DNA from 4 places in the Mucilaginibacter sp. P5_A6 genome. Region 3 is predicted to be linked to each of the others. Evidence: riboswitches for the same ligand, from Rfam matches in the RefSeq annotation. Region 3 holds a riboswitch; each other region holds the start of a gene.
What was found. A riboswitch is a leader RNA that binds a small molecule or an ion and turns the genes downstream of it on or off. The one in region 3 is predicted to bind S-adenosylmethionine.

Region 1 (5,485 bases), on a different contig from region 3:
AATTTGCCTTTATTTTACTATCTAATGCAACATAAACCTCGTTTATAAATTTTTCTACATCGGAAAGGTCCGAAACTAAATTTGTTGATATCTGAAGATTAATTTCCTTGGAAACGTCGAGTTGAGTTACAGTCTTAGTGCCTATTCGCATTTGTCTATAACGATCAAAACTTCTTTTGAAACTCATACTTTGCAATGTATTCAAATTTAAATCTTGCATATATGCGTAAAAACTGGCTTCAATTTTTGCCTGGTCTTTTAGATTTGTAAATTCATTTATAACTTTCGCAACAGTTGAGCATGTAAGGGCTTTATTTTTGAATACTTCATCCCATTTAGTAAAATCATAAGAAACCTCGCCTTTCCTGTTAACTTCGTCAATTAGTGTTCGATAAATATCAACAGAATTATAGTTTGAGCCCGGAAATAAGAGACTTATGAGTTTAGAGATTTCTGCGATTACGTCATTTTGAAAGTTGGTATTCGATAAATCAGGAATGATGAACTGAAGGTTTGTCGGTAATGGAGTAACACTAAGTTCTTTTTTGATCGCAAGCGTTAAATGTGATAAATCAGTATCATCAATATCTGGAACGGTAATTTTCTTTAGAGTGACTCCTGGTTTTTTTAAAGTGATTCCGAATCCAGATACAGCAACAAAATTCAGTTCTGATACCTTGTCAGCATATACTTTATTGGCTGCACTACTTATCAATTTCCCTAGAGGGGAACTACCATTTTTTTGCCTAATTAGAACATTTTTCGTGAACTTCGCATTATTGGTTTTAACTTGATTGAATTCAAATTTTGCTTTCGTGGCATCTAATGAATCACACATAACCACGTCTTCTTGAAGTTCAACAAATACCGCATACTCATTTTTTTTCGTGTGTTCTTGAATTGCTCTGTAAAGCGCCCAATGATATTGGTAGGCGTATTTAGCCTTTGTTTCGGAGCCTGCTTTTTCACGTTGAGGGCTGAATAGAGGGTTTTGTGTGTCCATGCCGGATCTAAGGTTTCTGGTTTTGCAAAGTAAGGATTAAATCTTAAATGCAAAATATTTCTTGCCCTCACAACTTAATATTTCTTCGCTGTTCGAAGTCTCCGAACCACTATGCCTGTAGTCTCCGACTACAGAATAACTAAAACAAACAATCGACATCAACTAATCCATCAATACCGGCATAATTAGATGCGCTTGAATAGATGTAATCGTCGGTGCGGTATACTAATCCTGCCCTAACGGGATTTTGATGAATATAGTCGATCTTTTGTTGCGTTACTGCAGGTGAAAACAGTTCGATAAAATGATTGTCCACGCTTGTTCTTCTATCCATCAATTCACGGCATCCATCCCATACCTTTCACATATTCCACCAGGCGTGGATCATTTGTTGAGGTTGGCGAAATCCAAATGCTGATCTGTTCGCGATTCCACCAAAGGCCCTGGGGATTGCCTGGCTTTGCGAATGTATAACGATATAGCACTGCCCGGATATACCGCGGCGGCCCGGTGGGGAGGGGATTGCCGGCAAACAAACTTATAGCACCGGGATCGTTATGAAGGAGCTTCCACACCAGGTTATAGGTCCATGGATATTGATCGGGAGAAGACATGGCGGCGAACCACATTTGCCAGTCTAAACGTAACTGGTAGGGCGCTATTTGCGGCGACGGCTTGTTAAGCAGCACCGGCAGGCCTTTGTAGATGTAGGGTTTCCAGCTGGCTTTGTCGGGTACCTGGTCCATCGTTCCCTCAAATACTACGTTCAAGCGTTCCCGCCCCACAGAGCCGAATGCGCCATAGGTATTTACCAGATCCAGCGGGTCGAAGGAGGAGTTCATAACCTGCCCCGGGGACAGCAGGTTCATTGCAGGCTGGATGCTCAGGATTGCAATTAAGCCGGCAACTACCCAGGAGGTGATGAGCATAGGTTTGGATTCTTCGGCGCCCCCGGCCGCAGCTTCCGCCTTACGAACCAGTGTGCGGGGAAGAACCCTGGCCCAGAAGCTGTCGTCCAAACAGGCCAAAGCCGGAATAATGGTAAGCCAGTTTAAAAAAGAAAGATTGCCGCTGAGTATAATGCTAACCTGGAATAACACGATCACCGCCCCCGCAACATGACGCACAACCTTTGGCCCGAATACGAACCATGGTGCTATCAGCTCGCCAAGCCAATTGAACCAGATGCCGGTCTTGAGCATTATCCGCGGCAGAAAATGAAACCACCGGCTCAGCGGCCCGGGAATAGGCTGTGTTTCGAAATGGTAGTAAAGGGCAGTGCCGTTACGCCATATTTCATCCCCGCGGTATTTGATCAACCCCGAACCCAGCATAATGCGGAAGGTGAGCCAGCGAAATAAAATGATAATGGGCAGGGGAGGCGCATACCGCGGAAACGGGCGCAGGCTGAGGAGCGGGCAGAGGAAGATAGCCAGAAAGCCGGTTTCGTTAAGCTGGATCTCCCAGCCGTATCCATACCAATCCTGCCCCAGGTGAACAAACGACATGTACAGAAACCAGAGTACCGCAAGCAGCGGCGCATTGGCGTAGCCCGCCACTACTACGCATGACAGCACAAACCCGATCCAGGCGGCAGTTAAAAGCGCGGCATCAGAATGCCAGAGCCAGAAGATCGACGGCAGCCGCACAAACCCCGCCCCCGCCGAGCCCAGGGCGGCGCTCACCTGCTTCAGGTAAATTTCCAGGGGAAGGAGCCCATGAGAACCGATCAAAGGTACTACCTGGTTGATGGCCACCAGGAAGGCAACAGCATACACCACCCCCAGCAGCCGGAGGATGACAAAGCGCGTAAGCCAGTAGCTGGGAGGGGCGCCCGGCATCCGAAAAACGCCGCCGGATCCGCTGTCTATTTTGTTTCCCGTTTCCAATTCTATTTACTTAGTTGCTTTTTGCACATTCCTCAATAATAGTACAACATTCCTCAATAATAGTACATTAATAGTAGTATATAGTTTGTTAAAATTTATCCTAAAATCTAATAATTATCGCGGAGTCCGAATGGTGGTTGAAAGGAGCTTAAAAGGAGCGTGGCAGGTTCATAACGCGGCCTCCGGAGGGATTTAATAAGGTATTGAAGGGACGCAAAATACCGAGATACTACAGGCTGGTGCCAGTGTTGCAAATAAATGACAATTAAATTATACAATGTCTATGTATTTAGTAGAATATATTCTACATTTGCAGGCGAAATAAGTTCTTTAATTTAATTATCAAGAAAGACTGAGGGAAAGGCCCGATGATGTCTTAGCAACCTGTAAGCCCATTGTTATAAAGGTGCTAATTCCTGTCCGCCGTAAAAAGCGGAAAAGATAATATCCGCAAATTATTGCGCAGCTTATGGCTGATCGTTGTGCCTTTCTCTCCAAAATTTCCTGTTTAATTAAATTTCTGAAAATTTCTGCCTGCATAAAATAGGCATTAAAATTTACAACTATGAATATTAAACATTTACTAATTACCTGCTCGTTTTTAATAAGCGCACTGTTTGCCGGCGCACAAACGGCAAAACCAGCCGATAGTGCATCTGTTGACCGTGGCTATATTGTAAAAGTTGGCGACCAGGCCCCTGCCGATTTTGAGCTTGTATTGGCCGATGGCAGCAAAACGTCCTTAAAAGAGTTGCGTGGCAAAGTGGTTATCCTGCAGTTTACCGCCAGCTGGTGCAGTGTATGCCGCCAGGAAATGCCTCGTCTTGAAAAGGAAGTATGGCAAGCCTACAAAGGCAATGGTCTGATCCTGATAGGGGTAGACCGCGATGAACCCCTTGAAAAGGTGCAGCACTTTCAACAGGAAATGAAGATCAGCTATCCATTGGCGCTTGATCCGGGGGCTAATATTTTCGGTCGTTTTGCCAATAAAAAAAGCGGGGTAACCCGTAATGTAGTTATCGATAAAGATGGGAAGATTGTTTACCTCACCCGTTTGTATGATACACAGGAATTTGCATCGATGCTAAAAGCAGTAGATGCGCTGGTTAACAATAAAACTGCATCTGTAAACTAAATAAAGGCTTAAAGCTAAATAATGATTTTAACTCCGTATTTAAACTGACCCTGTTACCATCTATATATCAAATTGTTATGAAAACAACAAGAACACCTTTCCAAAACGTACTCCCTGCCAGCAAATTGGTATCATTTTCCTCCGCCTCTGTTTACCTGTATATGCAGTGTATGCGTTGTTGCTGTTAACTTAATGGCAACGGTTATTAGCCCCATGCCTGCTGCAGCTGGCTGCCTTTGCTTATAACCAACACAATCAATAATGAATTTACCGGCACTATAAAGTATCCAGCGGGGATTGTTTTGCCCAAAAAAAGCTGTTGACTGGCTTTGCTGTGCCGGCAACAAAAACTAATTAATCATTAACCATCATGTTAAAAAATTACAGATTTTTACTGGCAATCCTATTGCCCTTTTTTCTCATCCAAACGGTTGCGGCGCAATCTGTTAAAATAAGCGGGGTGGTAACCGCAAAATCCGATGGCCTGCCATTGCCTGGCGTTAATATCTCTGTTAAGGGTAGCACAACCGGTGCTCAAACCAATGCTGATGGCAAGTTCAACATCTCAGCGAATGTTAACGATGTATTGAAGATTACCTATATAGGTTTTGCAACACAGGAGATAACGGTAAGGCAAAATGAAACCAATTTACAGATCATATTACAGGATGCTCCTAATTCACTTAACGAGGTAGTAATCACGGCGCTTAATATTTCTAAAGACAAGAAATCACTGGGCTATTCTGTTCAGGGATTAAAATCAAAGGACATCTCTGAGGCCAAGGAGACCAACCTGGTAAACGCGCTGGCAGGTAAAATTGCAGGTGTACAGGTTACCAACAGCCAGGGTGATATGGGATCATCCCGCATTATAATTCGTGGCGAAACCTCTATAGCCGGTAACAATCAGCCATTATTTGTGGTAGATGGTACTATTGTAGATAACTCCCAGTTCCTGGGTACAAATGGTTCAAGGGATTTTGCCAATGCCATAGCCGATCTTAACTCCGAAGATATTGAATCTGTAAGCGTACTCAAGGGTCCAAACGCGGCGGCGCTTTATGGATACCGGGCTGCTGCCGGTGTTATCCTTATTAAAACCAAAACTGGTAAAAGTTCAAAAGGATTAGGTATCACTATTAATTCAAATACAAGTTTCTCCAATCTGCAGGTTTTGCCCGATTACCAAAATCAGTATGGTCAGGGTTCAAACGGTAAGTTCAGCTATGTGGATGGTAAAGGCGGTGGCGTAAATGATGGTGTCGACGAAAGCTGGGGTCCGGCTCTTGACGGTTCACTTATACCACAGTTTTATTCAAATGGGCAGGCTGTGCCATTTGTGGCGCATCCCAATAATGTAAAGGATTTTTTTAAAACAGGTGTAACCCTTAATAATGGAGTAGCGCTATCCGGGAGTAGCGATAAGGCTGATTACCGTCTATCCTACAACAACCTGCA
Region 2 (5,485 bases), on a different contig from region 3:
TCGGCCTTTTGCGCATTCATGTTTTCTCATAACCAGGCATTATATGAAATGCTCAGAGACCCGGCCACAGGCCGCAATACCGGCTTAGGTACTATTGTTATGTTTGCTCCGCTGGCTTTTGTGCTAATTATTTCATTTGGCTTCAACCGCTTATCTTACGGGGTAGCTGCGTTGCTGTTTATTGCTTTTTCGGCAGTAATGGGCATTAGTTTAAGTTATATCCTTATAATTTATACAGCAAGTTCCGTGCTCGGCGTGTTTATTACCACATCTGTTGTATTTGGCATTATGGCAGTTGCTGGTTATACTACTAAAACGGACCTTACAAATTTCGGTTCAATAATGATTATGGGGCTGGTGGGCATTATCGTTGCATCATTATTTAATATGTTTATGCATAGTACCCAACTGGAATACATTATTAGCTACATTGGTATAGCCGTTTTTGTAGGCTTAACCGCTTATGATGTTCAAAAGCTAAAGCGCATTGGCGCAGGCCTTGAGTATGGCAATGCTTCGGCCGGTAAAATGGCACTTTTAGGGGGCTTAACGCTATACCTTGATTTTATCAACCTTTTCCTGATGATACTGCGTTTATTTGGCAGAAGAAGATAATAACCCCGCAAAACATCTGTTATTAAAAGCTGCCTGCAAAAGGCGGCTTTTTTTGTACACATAAATTTACGCAGCATACAGATTGAAGGGTTAAACAACTATTGCATTTTACCGCTTTATTATGCACCTTTGCATTGCTTATGGAGAAAGACGGAGGGATTAGACCCTGCGATGTCTTAGCAACCTGTGCTTCACAAGGTGCTACATTCTACTCAGCCAGCCATACGGCCCTGGGAAAGATAAGCGAAAGTCAATATAACACCCGACTTTTCGATGTAAGCTTTTTTAAGTATCAAGTAGTTAGTATCAGGTATCAAGACATTTTTGTTTTGTGCTATGGCCTAATTTAAAAATCAAGCACCGGAATTTCCCGTACTTGATACTTGATACTCGCTACTTGATACCAAAATGGACATTAGAAAAGAATTAGAAAAACGAATCCTTATAATTGACGGGGCTATGGGTACCATGATACAGCGGTACCAGCTTGCCGAGCGGGATTTTCGTGGGGAGAGGTTTAAAGATCATATCAGCGATCTTCAGGGAAATAATGACCTGCTGAACATCACACGCCCAGATATCATAAAGGCAATTCATGCCGAATATTTGGATGCCGGCGCGGATATCATCGAGACCAATACCTTTAGTACGCAAATAATTTCGCTTGCCGATTATAAGCTGGAAGAACTGGCTTATGAGCTGAGCTACGAGGGCGCTCGCCTTGCCCGCGAAGTAGCCAACGAATACACTAAAAAAAATCCATCAAAACCGCGTTTTGTTGCCGGTGCTGTTGGACCAACTAACCGTACCGCGTCCTTATCGCCCGATGTTAACGATCCGGGTTATCGTGCTGTTACTTTTGATGACCTGGCTAACGCGTATTACGACCAGGTTCGAGGTTTGGTTGATGGGGGATCGGACCTGTTATTGGTTGAAACCATATTTGATACCCTTAACGCCAAAGCCGCGTTGTTTGCAATAAATCGTTATGCAAATGAATCGGGTAAGCATTTGCCAGTTATGATCTCGGGGACTATAACCGATGCGTCAGGTCGTACTTTATCGGGGCAAACTGTTGAAGCTTTCTGGAACTCGATACGCCATGCCAACCTGCTTTCGGTGGGGTTAAACTGCGCTTTGGGTGCTAAAGAAATGCGTCCGCACCTGGCCGAGCTTTCTGAAAAAGCTGACGTATTTATTTCGGCCTATCCCAATGCGGGCTTGCCAAATGAGTTTGGCCAGTATGACGAAACCGCGCATGAAACAGCGCACCAGCTTGATGATTTTATTAAAGCCGGGCTGGTTAATATTGTGGGGGGCTGTTGTGGCACCACGCCAGAGCATATTAAGTGTATTGCCGAACGAGCTGCAAAATATCCACCAAGAAGAATTCCTGAAGTTGAACCCGATTTGCGCCTGAGTGGTTTAGAAGCAGTTACCATAAAGCCCGAAAGTATTTTTGTGAATGTGGGCGAACGTACCAATATCACAGGGTCGCCAAAGTTCTCGAAACTTATTTTAGCCGAGGATTATGAAGCCGCATTAGCCGTTGCCTTGCAACAGGTGGAGGGTGGTGCCCAGGTAATCGATATCAATATGGATGAGGGTATGATTGATTCGGAAGCGGTAATGGTAAAATTCCTGAACCTGGTGGCCTCCGAACCTGATATTGCCAAACTGCCTATCATGATCGATTCATCCAAATGGACGGTTATCGAAGCTGGGTTAAAATGCATCCAGGGTAAGGGTATTGTAAACTCTATCTCCCTAAAAGAAGGCGAAGAAAAGTTTATTGAATATGCCCGCAAAATATTAAGCTATGGCGCTGCCACAGTAGTGATGGCCTTTGACGAAACCGGGCAGGCCGATTCATTACAGCGCCGTACCGAGATTTGTAAACGCTCCTATGATATATTGGTTAACGTGGTTGGTTTCCCTCCGCAGGATATTATTTTCGACCCTAATATATTAACTGTTGCAACCGGCCTGGAAGAACACAATAACTACGCGGTTGATTTTATTGAAGCCACGCGTTGGATTAAACAGAACCTTCCACACGCCAAAGTAAGCGGTGGGGTTAGTAATATTTCCTTCTCGTTTAGAGGAAACAATGTAGTGCGCGAGGCAATGCACTCGGCATTCCTGTACCATGCCATTAAAGCAGGTATGGATATGGGAATTGTGAATGCGGGGATGCTGGAAGTTTATGAAGAAATAGATAAAACCCTGCTCGAACTGGTAGAAGATGTATTACTTAATCGCAGAGATGATTCCACCGAGCGCCTGGTAGAATATGCCGATACCATTAAAAGCAAAGGTAAAGAGGTAGTGCGCGATGAAGAATGGCGCAAGGGAACTGTACAGGAGCGTTTATCGCACGCGCTTGTGAAGGGCATTATTGAGTACCTGGATAATGATGTGGAAGAAGCGCGCCTGGCTTATGATAAACCTTTGGAGGTTATTGAGGGCCCATTGATGGATGGCATGAACATAGTAGGCGATTTGTTTGGCGCCGGCAAAATGTTTTTGCCACAGGTGGTAAAATCAGCCCGGGTAATGAAAAAGGCGGTGGCTTACCTACTGCCATTTATCGAGCTTGAAAAACAAAGGGTTATTGATGCCGGAGAAGACTCCAGCGGCAGCCGTGCCAATGCCGGTAAAATATTGATGGCCACCGTAAAGGGCGATGTGCACGATATTGGTAAAAATATAGTAGGCGTAGTTTTGGCCTGTAACAACTTCGAGGTAATTGACCTGGGCGTAATGGTACCGGCACAAAGGATCATCGAGGAAGCAAAAAAACAAAACGTAGACATTATCGGCCTGAGCGGACTGATCACCCCTTCATTGGATGAAATGGTGCATTTTGCCAAGGAAATGGAACGTGAAGGTTTTACTATTCCGCTCATCATAGGCGGGGCTACCACCTCGCGCATCCATGCGGCAGTTAAGGTTGATCCTCATTACTCGGGTGCTGCCATCCACGTATTGGATGCATCACGTAGCGTTACCGTTTGCAGTAGCCTGATGAATCGCGAGGGCAGAGATGCTTATATCCGAAACATTAAGGAAGAATATGCCAAATCGCGCGAAGCGCATTTGAATAAAAAGTCGGATAAACGTTTTGTAACTATCGGGCAGGCGAGGCAGGCCCGTTTCCAGATCAGCCTTGACGGTGATGTTGCGCCAAAGCCAACCTTTACCGGCACTAAAGTATTTGAATCGTACCCGCTGGAAGAGCTTGTTCCCTATATTGATTGGACACCGTTTTTCCATACCTGGGAACTACGCGGCAGCTACCCCAAAATATTTGCTGATAAGTTTGTGGGCGATGAAGCTAAAAAGCTTTTTGATGATGCACAGGAGCTGTTAAAGAAAATTGTAGATCAGAAACTATTACACGCCAATGGTGTGATTGGTTTTTGGCCGGCCAATAGTGTTGGTGATGATATTGAACTGTATACAGATGAAAGCCGTACTACTTTATTAACTCGCATCCATACGCTTCGTCAGCAGGCCGAAAAGGTTAAAGGCGATCCTTACTATGCTCTGTCAGATTTTATCGCACCAAAAGAGAGCGGTGTGCCCGATTATTTTGGAGGATTTGCCGTGACTACGGGTATAGGCTGCGATGAACTGGTAGCAGAATTTGAAGCCGACCATGACGATTACAACAGCATTATGGCCAAAGCACTTGCAGACCGCCTTGCCGAAGCCTTTGCCGAGAAAATGCATGAGCTGGTGCGCAAGGAATATTGGGGTTACAGCAAAGGCGAGCAACTAAGTGCCGACGAACTGATCAAGGAAGAATATCAGGGCATCCGCCCTGCACCAGGCTATCCCGCCTGCCCGGATCATACGGAGAAGACAACCTTATTTGAATTGTTAAAGGCCGAGGATAATGCTAAAATGTACCTGACCGAAAGCCTGGCCATGACCCCGGCAGCGGCAGTAAGCGGGTTCTACTTCGCGCATCCGCAGGCCAGGTATTTTGGATTAGGAAAAATCAGTAAGGATCAGATTGAAGATTATGCTGTACGTAAGAATATGGATATTGAAACAGTAGAACGCTGGCTTGGTCCAAATATAAACTATTGATAATAACACACAACAAACCGTCATTGCGAGGTACGAAGCAATGACGGATATAATAAGAAACCCGCACCATAATTAACAATGAAGATAACGGACCATATTGCTAACGCAAAAGGCAAAACACTATTCTCTTTCGAACTTATCCCTCCACTAAAAGGTCAAAGCATTCAAGGAATCTACGATGCCATCGACCCTTTGATGGAATTTAAGCCTCCGTTTATTGATGTTACTTCGCTGCGCGAGGATTATATATATAAACAGCATGATAATGGTCTGCTGGAGAAGCTAAGCTACCGCAAACGCCCCGGCACCATTGCTATTTGCGCAGCTATCATGAATAAATATAAGGTTGATACCGTACCGCATTTGTTGTGTGGAGGTTTTACCAGGGACGAAACTGAGAATGGCTTAGTCGACCTACAGTTTTTAGGGATCGAAAATGTACTCGTACTTCGTGGTGATGCCCGCCGTGGTGATGCCTCTTTTGTGCCAACTCCAAACGGACACAACTACGCTACTGATCTATTGCAACAGGTGGTAAATATGAACAATGGTATTTACCTCCACGAGCATAATGACGCGAGCCTGAAAACCAATTTCTGCATCGGTATTGCCGGTTATCCTGAAAAGCATTTTGAAGCACCAAACCTTAAAACCGACTTTAAATACCTGAAACAAAAGGTGGATATGGGCGCCAATTTTATAGTAACCCAGATGTTTTTTGATAACCAGAAGTATTTCGATTTTGTAAATAACTGCCGGGCTAATGGCATTA
Region 3 (5,485 bases):
AGCTTAACCACGCTTTATAACTGGTATCATATTCGCTTTGTTTGGCAATGTTTTCTTTTTGGCAGCCTGAGGCCGTTAGTACAATGATAATGGTAAGCAGGTACAGGTTTTTCATAGGTGTTTTTTAATAATTACGTGATATTTACGCCTGTCGCTACAGTAAATCACAAATAATCTTATTTACTTTGATTTATACCATATACAAAATGAAAACTGAAACTATAGCCATACACGCGGGTAACCATATTGATGGATCATCAAGAGCTGTGATACAGCCTATTGTTATGTCTACCACGTTTGAGCGTGGTATGGATGGCGACTTTCCGGGAGGGCATATCTATAGCCGGTCATCAAACCCCAACCGCTCGTTACTGGAGAATGTGATAGCCCAATTAGAAGGTGGTGTTGATGCTGCTTCATTTTCATCAGGCAATGCCGCTGGCATGGCCGTATTTCAATCACTTAAACCGGGTACCCATATTATTTGTCCCGATGATATGTATCACGGCCTGCGCAACCAGCTTAAAAACCTGTTTGCCGGTATATTAACTTTCGATTTTATTGATGTTAACGATAGTGAAGTATTATTGCAGCACATTAAGCCCGAAACCGGTGTAATCTGGATAGAAACACCGTCAAATCCGCTGCTCAAAATTACTGATGTTAAAAAGGTGGCAGCTATCGCGAAAGCAAAAAACCTCAAAGTTGTTGTTGACAATACATTCGCAACACCGATATGCCAGCAGCCATTAGCCTTAGGTGCCGATATGGTAATGCATTCGGCAACAAAATACTTTGGCGGGCATAGCGACCTGATGGGCGGAGCGTTAATTACCGCCGAAAAAAGCGATTGGTGGGCAAAAATACGCCAGGTGCAGGAAATGGGTGGTGCTATCCCCTCTCCAACCGACTGCTTTTGGCTGGTGCGCAGCATTAAAACCCTGCCATACCGTGTTAAAGCACATGTAAACAATGCGCAGTTATTAGCTGAATTTCTAGAGTATCACCCCAAAGTAGAAAAGGTTTTATATCCCGGTTTAACATCGCATCCGCAGCATGAAATTGCTAAAGACCAAATGCTTGCCTTTGGTGGAATGCTATCCTTTATAGTTAAGGGCGATGAAAACGATACCCACAACATCATCAACAAGCTAAAAATATTTACCAGGGCAACCAGCCTTGGCGGTGTGGAAAGTTTGATAGAGCACCGTGCAACCATGGAAGGCCCCGATACTAAAACACCGTTTAACTTATTACGGGTATCGGTTGGGCTGGAACATATTGATGATTTAGTGGCCGATTTGGAGCAGGCTTTGAATGGATAAAGGATGAAAAGACGGAGGAGCAAGGACAGAAATGCCATGTGTTCTTGCTCCTTTGCCCAGCAGTCTTTAATCTAAATAAAAATTTAATTTGGTATTTAAATAAATATCCGCTTATCTTTGGAACATTATTTGGTAGCGATACCACTATAGTCGATCAATTCTCCGCATAGTTCGGGTATTGATTTATAAAGAAGCGGCGAGAGATCAGGCTCAATGACCCGCTGGCAACCCTTCAATTTTGAAGAAGGTGCCAATTCCTGTCCCGGCAAATAACACCGGGGAATATAAATTTATAACCATGAAAAGTTTAATTAAAATTACTACAGGCAACATTTTTAATACCCAAAACGGTAACATACAACCTATTAGCTTAAATAGCGGTATTTGTATGTGTTGCTGCTGTTGATGCTTTAATGCGTTTCTTTTTCAATCCCTGAAAATATACGTGTTGTAAAACTGGTAAACAATTTATCAGCTTGCTAAAATCCATTCAAACATCAAAAATTTAATTATAACCTTCAAAAACTTAAAACTATGTCTGCCTTAAAATTCGAAACCTTACAACTACACGCTGGCCAGGAAGTTGACCCAACTACAGGTGCGCGCGCCGTACCGCTTTACCAAACTACATCTTACGTATTTAAAAGCGCCGAGCATGGTGCAAACCTGTTCGCCTTAAAGGAGTTTGGCAACATTTATACCCGATTAATGAACCCCACTACCGATGTGTTTGAAAAACGTATAGCGGCTTTAGAGGGTGGTATTGCAGGATTAGCTACGGCATCGGGCCAGGCAGCACAATTCATTGCATTAAATAATATATTACAGGTTGGCGACAACTTTGTTACCTCGCCATTTTTATATGGCGGTACTTATAACCAGTTTAAGGTAGCCTTTAAGCGCTTAGGCATCGAGGCGCGTTTTGCCAAAGATGATACTGCCGAAAGTATTGAAGCCCTCATCGATGGTAAAACCAAAGCCATCTTCCTGGAAACCATAGGTAACCCCGGCTTTACCATTGCCGATTTTGATAAGGTAGGCGCTCTCGCTAAAAAGCACGATCTGCCTTTAATAGTTGATAATACTTTTGGAGCAGGCGGGTATCTGTTTCGCCCGTTGGAGCATGGCGCAAGTGTGGTGGTACAATCAACCACCAAATGGATAGGTGGTCATGGAACCAGCATTGGCGGTGCAATAGTTGATGGCGGTACTTATAACTGGGCCAATGGCAAGTTTCCGCAGTTTACAGAGCCGTCTGAAGGTTACCACGGTTTGGTATTTGCCGATGTATTTGGCATTGGCGGCCCGTTTGGTAACATTCAGTTTATAATACGTGCCCGTGTGGAAGGCCTTAGAGATTTTGGCCCTTCGCAATCACCATTTAATTCATGGTTGAATATCCAGGGATTAGAAACCCTTTCATTGCGTGTACAGCGCCATGTAGATAACACACTGGAGCTTGCCAAATGGCTCGACCAGCATCCCCAGGTAGCAACAGTTAACTATCCGGGACTGGAATCATCGCCCTACCATGAACTGGCTAAAAAATACCTTAAAAATGGTTTTGGAGCGGTGTTATCCTTTGAGATAGACGGTGATAAAGAAGATGCCGGTAAACTAATTGATAATCTTAAACTGGTAAGTCATTTAGCTAATGTTGGCGACGCAAAAACATTGATCATTCAGCCATCGGCAACTACGCATCAGCAGCTTTCTGATGAGGAACAGTTATCGGCAGGTGTAAGGCCTAATTCGTTACGCGTTGCTGTGGGTATTGAGCATATTGATGATATTAAAGCAGATTTTGAACAGGCATTTGCCAAAATAAAAAGGGCATCGGCCCAATTAGTATAGTATAGTTTTTTTTAAGTGATATAGTAAAGTTGTTATGGGCTGCGGCTGACAATAAAATCAGCTGCACCCGCGATAACAAGACAAAAGAATGAACACAGAAATATTTAAGTACACTCAACCATTCGGCCTTGAATCCGGTGAGGAATTACATGAACTGGAGATAGGCTTTCATACTTATGGCAGGCTTAACAAAGCAAAAGATAATGTGGTATGGGTATGCCATGCCCTAACCGCTAATTCGGATGTTTATGATTGGTGGAAAGGTTTTGTAGGCACAGGTAATAAATTTAATGCCGAAGAGCATTTTATAGTATGCGCCAATATCCTGGGTTCGCCTTATGGCACAACCAACCCTTTAAGTATTAACCCGGCAAACGGGCAGCCTTATTTACAGGCTTTTCCGCAGTTTACTATCAGGGATATTATAAAAGCACATCAGCTTTTGGCAGATCATTTGGGGATAGGTAATATCCATATCCTTATTGGTGGCTCATTAGGCGGCCAGCAAGCTATTGAATGGGGAATTATTGAGCCCGAGCGGATTAAAAATTTGATACTGATAGCAACCAATGCCCGCCATTCTCCGTGGGGAGTAGCATTTAACGAATCACAGCGTTTGGCATTAAGTGCCGATCCTACTTTTCATAATAACACTGTTGATGGTGGCCTCAATGGTTTGAAAGCCGCGCGCAGCATTGCCCTGCTCTCCTACCGTACTTATAAAACATATGGCATAACTCAACAGGAAGAAACGGATGCCAAAACAGATGATTTTAAGGCCTCTACCTACCAGGCTTATCAGGGCCAAAAGTTAGTAAACCGCTTTAATGCGTATAGCTACTGGTATTTAACCAAAGTTATGGATTCGCATAATGTGGGCCGTGGCCGTAATGGTGTTGAAAAGGCGCTAAGCCTTATCAAAGCGCGTACACTGGTTATCGGCATAAAATCAGATGTGTTATTTCCCATTGAGGAGCAGGAATACCTGTTCAGGCATATTCCTAAATCGGCCTTTGCCGAACTGGATTCGTTTTATGGCCACGATGGATTTTTAATTGAAACAGAAGCATTGACAAATATTATCACATCGTTTTTTAAAACCGATGTAAAAGGAAAAATTATAGAATTGCAACGTACAGCGTAATGAGTAAAAAGTTAAGTATTGGATTATTTGGATTTGGAGTAGTTGGGCAGGGATTATATGATATCATCAAAACTAAAAATTTAAACATCGAAATAGTAAAATTCGCTATAAAAGACCCGCATAAAAAGCGCACATTACCGGCAGAATTTTTTACCACTGATAAAAATGAATTGCTCGACAACCCGGAGATAAACACCATTGTTGAGCTGATAAACGATACCGAAGCCGCTTTCGAAATTGTTTCAAGAGCCTTAAGCAGCGGAAAAAATGTAGTATCGGCAAGTAAAAAAATGATCGCGCTGCATTTGGAAGAATTAATAGAGCTTCAACATAAATATGGAACTTCCCTCCTATATGAAGGCGCGGTTTGCGGTAGCATCCCCATCATTCGCAACCTGGAGGAGTATTATGACAACGAATTGCTGCACTCTATAAGCGGTATTTTTAACGGATCATCAAACTACATACTTTCAAAAGGATTTATTGAAGGTTTGGATTATGACAGCGCCCTGAAACAAGCGCAGGACCTTGGCTTCGCCGAAACCGATCCAACAAGTGATGTTGGTGGTTTTGATGCCAAATACAAGCTGGTTATTGCCGCCGCGCATGCTTACGGAGTTGTTATTCCACCACACAAGGTTTTCAATTTAGGGATTCAAAACCTGGCAGCGCAGGACCTGCAATATGCCCGCGAAAAAAACCTGAAGATTAAATTAGTTCCTGTAGCTAAGGAACTGGATGAGCGAAACGTAGCCCTGTTTGTATTACCAAAATTTGTAAATGAAACCGAGTTTTTATACAATGTAGAATATGAATACAACGGTGTAACGGTACAGGCCGCCTTTGCCGACCAGCAATTCTTTTTTGGTAAGGGAGCAGGCGGCCACCCTACCGGCTCGGCGGTATTGTCTGATATAGCAGCATTGCGTTATAGCTATCAGTATGAGTATAAAAAAGCCAAGGAAAAAACAGATCTACAATTCACTAATAATATAGAATTGGACATTTATTTAAGGTATGATGACGAGAGTTTAGTTGATGCATTGCAATTTATACATATTCAGGAACGCTATTATTCAGGTAGTTATAAGTTTGTTATTGGAAAAGTGAATTTGCAAAACCTGGTAGATAATCAAATCCGTATATCCGACAGCAAGGCATT
Region 4 (5,485 bases), on a different contig from region 3:
GGAAAGCGCGCAGCAGAGTTAATTATTGCAAACATTGAGCTTGATTTTCAAAACGAAGAAAAACTAAAGCTTGCCGCAGCGTTAATTGAAGTAAATAAAGAGCTTGATTCTCAAAATGAAGAGAAGGAAAGGCGCGCGGCAGAATTAATTATTGCCTATGCCCAGCTCAGTTTACAAAACGAAGAAAAAGAAAAACGGGCTGCGGAGCTGATATTAGCGAATACAGAGCTAATATTTCAAAACCAGGAAAAAGAAAAGCGTGCAGCTGAATTGATAATAGCAAACACAGAGCTAATATTCCAAAATTTAGAAAAGGAAAAACGAGCAGCTGAGTTAATAATTGCCAATGCCGAACTGGTATTTCAAAATAAGGAAAAAGAAAAACGGGCAACAGAATTAATCATAGCTAACAAGGAGCTCGTATTTCAAAATAAGGAAAAAGGAAAAAGGGCGGCTGAATTGATATTAGCCAACATTGAACTCGATTTTCGGGATGAAGAGAAAGAAAAACGTGCCGCTGAATTGATTATAGCACTTAAAGAACTCGACTTTCAGGATGAAGAGAAAGAAAAACGAGCCGCAGAATTAGTTATAGCCAACAGAGAATTATTGGTTCAAAAGCAGGAAAAAGAACGACGCGCGGCCGCCGAAGCAAAGAAAGATGAGTTCTTTAATATGGTAAGTCATGAATTTAAAACGCCATTAACCAATATTAAAGCCATTAATCAGCTCCTCGAAAAAACGACAAACAAAACTCATAAAACTTATGCATTTATTTTAAATGCCAACAATAGCATTAAACGCCTGGAAAGATTAATAGAGGATTTATTAGATGTTACCAGGATCAACTCCGGGCAAATAGATTTGAATATATCAGAATTTAGTTTTTCAGATGCACTTGCTAATAGTATATCCAGCGTACAACAAATCTCTAATAAACATGAAATCCTGCTTGAAAACTCAATTGATATACACTACACAGGTGATCAATTTAAGATAGAACAGGTTTTGATTAATCTTCTTAATAACGCGATAAAATATTCTCCTGATGCAAATAAAGTAATTGTAAAGGCGAAAGTAGCTTTGGGGCACATTGTAATAAATGTGGAGGATTTTGGAATAGGCATCGCAAAAGAGGACATAGGTCAATTATTTCAGCGCTTTTACCGGGTAAGTAAAACATCAATGCTTTACCAGGGCGTTGGCCTTGGACTTTATATCGCATCCGAGATCATCAAAAAACATAATGGAAATTTTACAATAGAAAGTGAACCAGGAAAAGGAAGCATCTTTGGCTTTAGCTTACCCTTAAATCCTGTAATGTGTAATTGATACTAATCTGTTTAAGGTTGATTCAAGATTTTACATTCACGATGTCTTTCCATTCTAATCCAATAGAATTTATATTCAGCAATTGATAATCAGATGCAATGTGCATTATATAATTGTCAGCCAATGCAATAGCCCGATAATGCCATAAGGTTTTTTCCAATAGCGATTTCCCATCTTTAAGTAAAATGTTATTCAGCGGAATACTAAGCCCTTTCCCATCTGCTTTAATTATAGCCTCTTTGGCTGTCCAGTAAGTATAAAATGAGTGATAAATATTTTCAGAGTTAATAATGGCGTTCCATTCCTCTTCAAGAAACTGATTTTTAAATTCACCGACAGAAACCTCCTTAACCTCCTCTATATCAACACCAATCCTACCAATTGTAGAAAATGCACAAACAACGTAATTAACCGAATGGGAGATATTAAAATCTAAAACACCTTCGATGTAGGGTCTGCCATAATTTGTATATTTTAATTTTGACAGATTGGAATCTAAATTGAAATCATCCAATCCTTTTTTCAATAGAGCTTTGCCCAGAAGAGATGCCTGAGCATCCTGCCATCTGCTAAATCTTAAAATTTTGCTTTTTATATCTAAAGGAAATGAATTGAGATAATTTAAAAAATCAACGTTGGGCAATGGGGATTCATTGCTTATAAAATAAATTTTAACCATTGATACCGTGTCTCAAATTAATTATAAATATCAACATATTGGCAATATTTGTCCATCTTTCCCAGGAATTCTTACAAATGTTTATTTTATTAAAAAAGTTAACACGAGCGTGGTTTTGCTACAAAGAATGTTCTGAAATATTTGATACCTTTTACTGGGTGCCTCTTAAACGGGACGGGAACCTGTTCCAGCCAATCATTTGTCGCTATTCATTATCACCAGTAGTTCTTTTTGCAGCAAGCGGGTATTGCTTATCAATCTTGTTAAGCACAACATATATCGAATCATTCTTACGGTCTACTCCTTTTATAATAAATCTGCCGGGGAATGGTACAGTATAGTTAAGCACAATTTTCTCCGTTGTATCGGACCGGTTTTTCAGTGTAATAACATGCTTAACCGTATCTGCCTCATATCCGTAAAATAGCCTGCCAACGTTACCATAATATTCGGTAGTGCGGATTTTGTTTTGCGTGTTTAGTTGAAACTGCTTAGCTACCCTGATGCTGATGGTATTAAACTTTTCAAATATTACGTTCTGCCAGCATACGGTATCGTCGGGCGCACAGGACGAAAGCCTGTTATTAAGCCTAAACTCGCTTACGTTATAAAAACCGATAAAATGTTGCACGCCGTTATCAAGCGGCAGCTTAAAGGTTTTCCCGGCCGCGTAAAGGCGGCCATAGTGATATCCGCGATAAAACAGGAATACAAAAATAAAACCTGTTTTTGATACAATACCGGCAGTTCGTTTCCATTGTTTTGAAAAAACGGGTGGTTGGATATAAGCTATCGCGGCCTGTTGATGTCTAATTAAGATAATATAAAATCTGTCGGCGTCCTTAGCCAAGAGTAACAATGACAACAACTACCCGGAAAAGAGCTGTGGAGATATTTATAAACCTGTAGCATCTTATCTCTCTCCCTTTACAGGAGCAGGAATTAGCACCTTTTACAACACAAGGTATTGTATAGGTTGCCAAGACATCATCGGGCCTTTCACTCTGTCTTTCTGGATAAGTAAAAAAGAATGTGATACTGCAAATATATATTAATTCTATAAATTCTATAGATTTAATATATATTATTTCTTATCATTGCGAACAGGTTATTGTAATTTAAAGCAGCACCATAAAATAATTTCTTAATACACTTAGTCTATTATCCAAAATGCCAGATCAAAAATCAAAACAAACAGCTCTTGGCGATGTAGCCGCCAGGCAGTTAGCGGTAGCAACCCGTACCGTTCCACAGTTATCAACCATTACGCCACGCTGGTTAACTCATTTACTCAATTGGATCCCGGTTGAATCTGGCGTATACCGTTTAAACAAAGTTGTAGACGCTAATAATGTAGAAGTTGATTGCTCTTCGCGCGATGAACGTGAACTGCCGTCAACCTTTGTAGACTACGAGGAAAATCCCAGAGAGTATAACCTGAGCGCAGTAAATACGGTATTGGACGTACACACCCGCGTATCCGATCTGTACAGCAAGCCTTACAACCAGATCAGTGAACAACTCCGCCTTACTATCGAAATCGTTAAGGAAAGGCAGGAAAGCGAGCTCATTAACAATCCTGAATATGGGCTACTGAGCAGTATCGCCCCATCACAAAAAATTAAACCCAGGCTGGGCCCTCCCACCCCGGATGACCTGGATGAACTGATCACTAAAGTTTGGAAAGAACCTGGCTTTTTCCTGCTGCATCCGCTGGCTATAGCTGCCTTCGGTCGCGAATGTACCCGACGCGGCGTACCACCGCCTACGATTTCACTGTTCGGGTCGCAGTTTATTACCTGGAGAGGGATCCCGCTTATCCCATCTGATAAACTGCCCATCGTAAATAACAAATCAAAGATCATTCTACTAAGGACAGGCGAAAGCCGCCAGGGTGTTGTTGGCTTGTTCCAACCTGGTCTACCGGGCGAGCAGTCACCGGGTTTATCTGTACGCTTTATGGGTATCAATAATAAAGCTATTGCCTCATACCTGGTTTCGCTTTATTGTTCTTTAGCCGTATTGGTTGATGATGCTATTGCAGTTTTAGAGGATGTTGATTTAGGCAATTACCATGAGTACAAATATTAATCCGGATAACTTACCCAACCTGCAGGAACTGGAGCAACTGGCCAACCAGTTCTTTAAATCGGGACCAGGCGGCTTTGTAAACCAATTGCCCGTTCAACGGGCTTCTGAACCTTTTTTATTACCGGGCAATATAGCCGATGCAGGCTCATTTACCTCATTGCAGCAGGTAAATACTCCCGTACAATCCATTCCTTCAAGTACAATCGGGGGTGGTGGTATTTCGCCATCTGCCATTAACCAGAATAATGCTATTAACCTAAAAGATCCGCAAACCAGCTTTGCGGATCCTAATTTAAGCAATCATCCTAATCCGTCGGCGCCTTTTCCTGGTAGTACCTCCACTGCGTTTGGAGAGCAATTGCCTGCGCAACCTGGTTTTAGTTACAACTCTTACCTGGTGAAAACTGATCTTATACCTGATGTACCTTTAAAGCAAAGCTTCCCGGTTGAGCAGTTATCACCTGTTCCTGAAAGCCTGTTCCAGCTGCCATACCAGCAGGACCAGGCTTTTGATATCGATCTGAAGAAAATATTGAGCAACATTAATACATCGGGTCCTTCAAACACTTTATCATTTGCCGGTGCACCTGCAGCCACCGAAATTCCCTTTTATTTTTTATCAGTTAAGCATGGATTACCTGCGGTAAAATCAGATCAGGAAAAAGTTAAGCAGGCAGGCATCAGCAATATTATCAGTTCTCCGTTTGATGTAAACCTGGTAAGGCGTGATTTTCCCATATTGCAGGAACAGGTGAATGGTAAATCGCTCATATGGCTGGACAATGCGGCTACTACCCAAAAGCCAAAACAGGTAATTGACCGCATCAGCTACTTTTATGAGCACGAAAACTCCAACATCCACCGCGCAGCGCATGAACTGGCGGCAAGAGCCACCGATGCTTATGAAGGGGCACGCAAAAAGGTACAAACCTTTTTAAATGCCGGCTCCATAAACGAGATCATCTTTGTACGCGGTGCAACCGAAGCCATTAACCTGGTAGCCAAAAGTTGGGGCGAGCAAAACCTGCACGCGGATGACGAGATTATTGTGAGCCACCTGGAACACCATGCCAATATTGTTCCCTGGCAGCAACTTGCTGCAAGAAAGGGTTTAAAAATAAAAGTAGTTCCTGTTGATGATGATGGACAGGTATTGATAGATGAATATGTTAAACTCCTTGGACCCAAAACCAAACTGGTTTCGTTTACACAAGTATCCAATGCTTTGGGTACGGTTACGCCCGCTGCACAAATTGTTCATTTGGCCCATTTGGCAGGTGCTAAAGTATTGGTAGATGGTGCGCAATCTGTTTCGCACATGCCTGTAGATGTAAGGGCTTTAAATGCTGACTGGTTCGTATTCTCGGGCCATAAAGTTTTCGG

Region 1: it holds a riboswitch for S-adenosylmethionine, as region 3 does, so the genes downstream of both, AC1DO4_RS14405 (TlpA family protein disulfide reductase) here and AC1DO4_RS18950 (O-acetylhomoserine aminocarboxypropyltransferase/cysteine synthase family protein) in region 3, are expected to answer to the same signal.
Region 2: it holds a riboswitch for S-adenosylmethionine, as region 3 does, so the genes downstream of both, metH (methionine synthase) here and AC1DO4_RS18950 (O-acetylhomoserine aminocarboxypropyltransferase/cysteine synthase family protein) in region 3, are expected to answer to the same signal.
Region 4: it holds a riboswitch for S-adenosylmethionine, as region 3 does, so the genes downstream of both, AC1DO4_RS08070 (hypothetical protein) here and AC1DO4_RS18950 (O-acetylhomoserine aminocarboxypropyltransferase/cysteine synthase family protein) in region 3, are expected to answer to the same signal.

Annotation. Positions count from the first base shown of each region.
Region 1 covers NZ_JBFUKZ010000012.1:50,231-55,715, forward strand. The annotation lists gene AC1DO4_RS14385 (DUF4297 domain-containing protein) at 1-1,003, opposite strand, end outside; gene AC1DO4_RS14390 (hypothetical protein) at 1,143-1,337, opposite strand; gene AC1DO4_RS14395 (lipase maturation factor family protein) at 1,342-2,652, opposite strand; gene AC1DO4_RS14400 (hypothetical protein) at 2,722-2,931, shown strand; SAM riboswitch class I at 3,229-3,340, shown strand; gene AC1DO4_RS14405 (TlpA family protein disulfide reductase) at 3,458-4,027, shown strand; gene AC1DO4_RS14410 (hypothetical protein) at 4,159-4,371, opposite strand; gene AC1DO4_RS14415 (SusC/RagA family TonB-linked outer membrane protein) at 4,398-5,485, shown strand, end outside.
Region 2 covers NZ_JBFUKZ010000002.1:369,981-375,465, reverse strand. The annotation lists gene AC1DO4_RS03635 (Bax inhibitor-1/YccA family protein) at 1-615, shown strand, start outside; SAM riboswitch class I at 751-861, shown strand; gene metH (methionine synthase) at 1,024-4,713, shown strand; gene metF (methylenetetrahydrofolate reductase [NAD(P)H]) at 4,792-5,485, shown strand, end outside.
Region 3 covers NZ_JBFUKZ010000019.1:52,739-58,223, forward strand. The annotation lists gene AC1DO4_RS18940 (hypothetical protein) at 1-115, opposite strand, end outside; gene AC1DO4_RS18945 (trans-sulfuration enzyme family protein) at 207-1,325, shown strand; SAM riboswitch class I at 1,506-1,616, shown strand; gene AC1DO4_RS18950 (O-acetylhomoserine aminocarboxypropyltransferase/cysteine synthase family protein) at 1,860-3,179, shown strand; gene AC1DO4_RS18955 (homoserine O-acetyltransferase family protein) at 3,268-4,323, shown strand; gene AC1DO4_RS18960 (homoserine dehydrogenase) at 4,323-5,485, shown strand, end outside.
Region 4 covers NZ_JBFUKZ010000006.1:58,375-63,859, forward strand. The annotation lists gene AC1DO4_RS08060 (sensor histidine kinase) at 1-1,332, shown strand, start outside; gene AC1DO4_RS08065 (4'-phosphopantetheinyl transferase family protein) at 1,355-2,011, opposite strand; gene AC1DO4_RS08070 (hypothetical protein) at 2,217-2,861, opposite strand; SAM riboswitch class I at 2,922-3,034, opposite strand; gene AC1DO4_RS08075 (family 2A encapsulin nanocompartment shell protein) at 3,182-4,102, shown strand; gene AC1DO4_RS08080 (family 2A encapsulin nanocompartment cargo protein cysteine desulfurase) at 4,086-5,485, shown strand, end outside.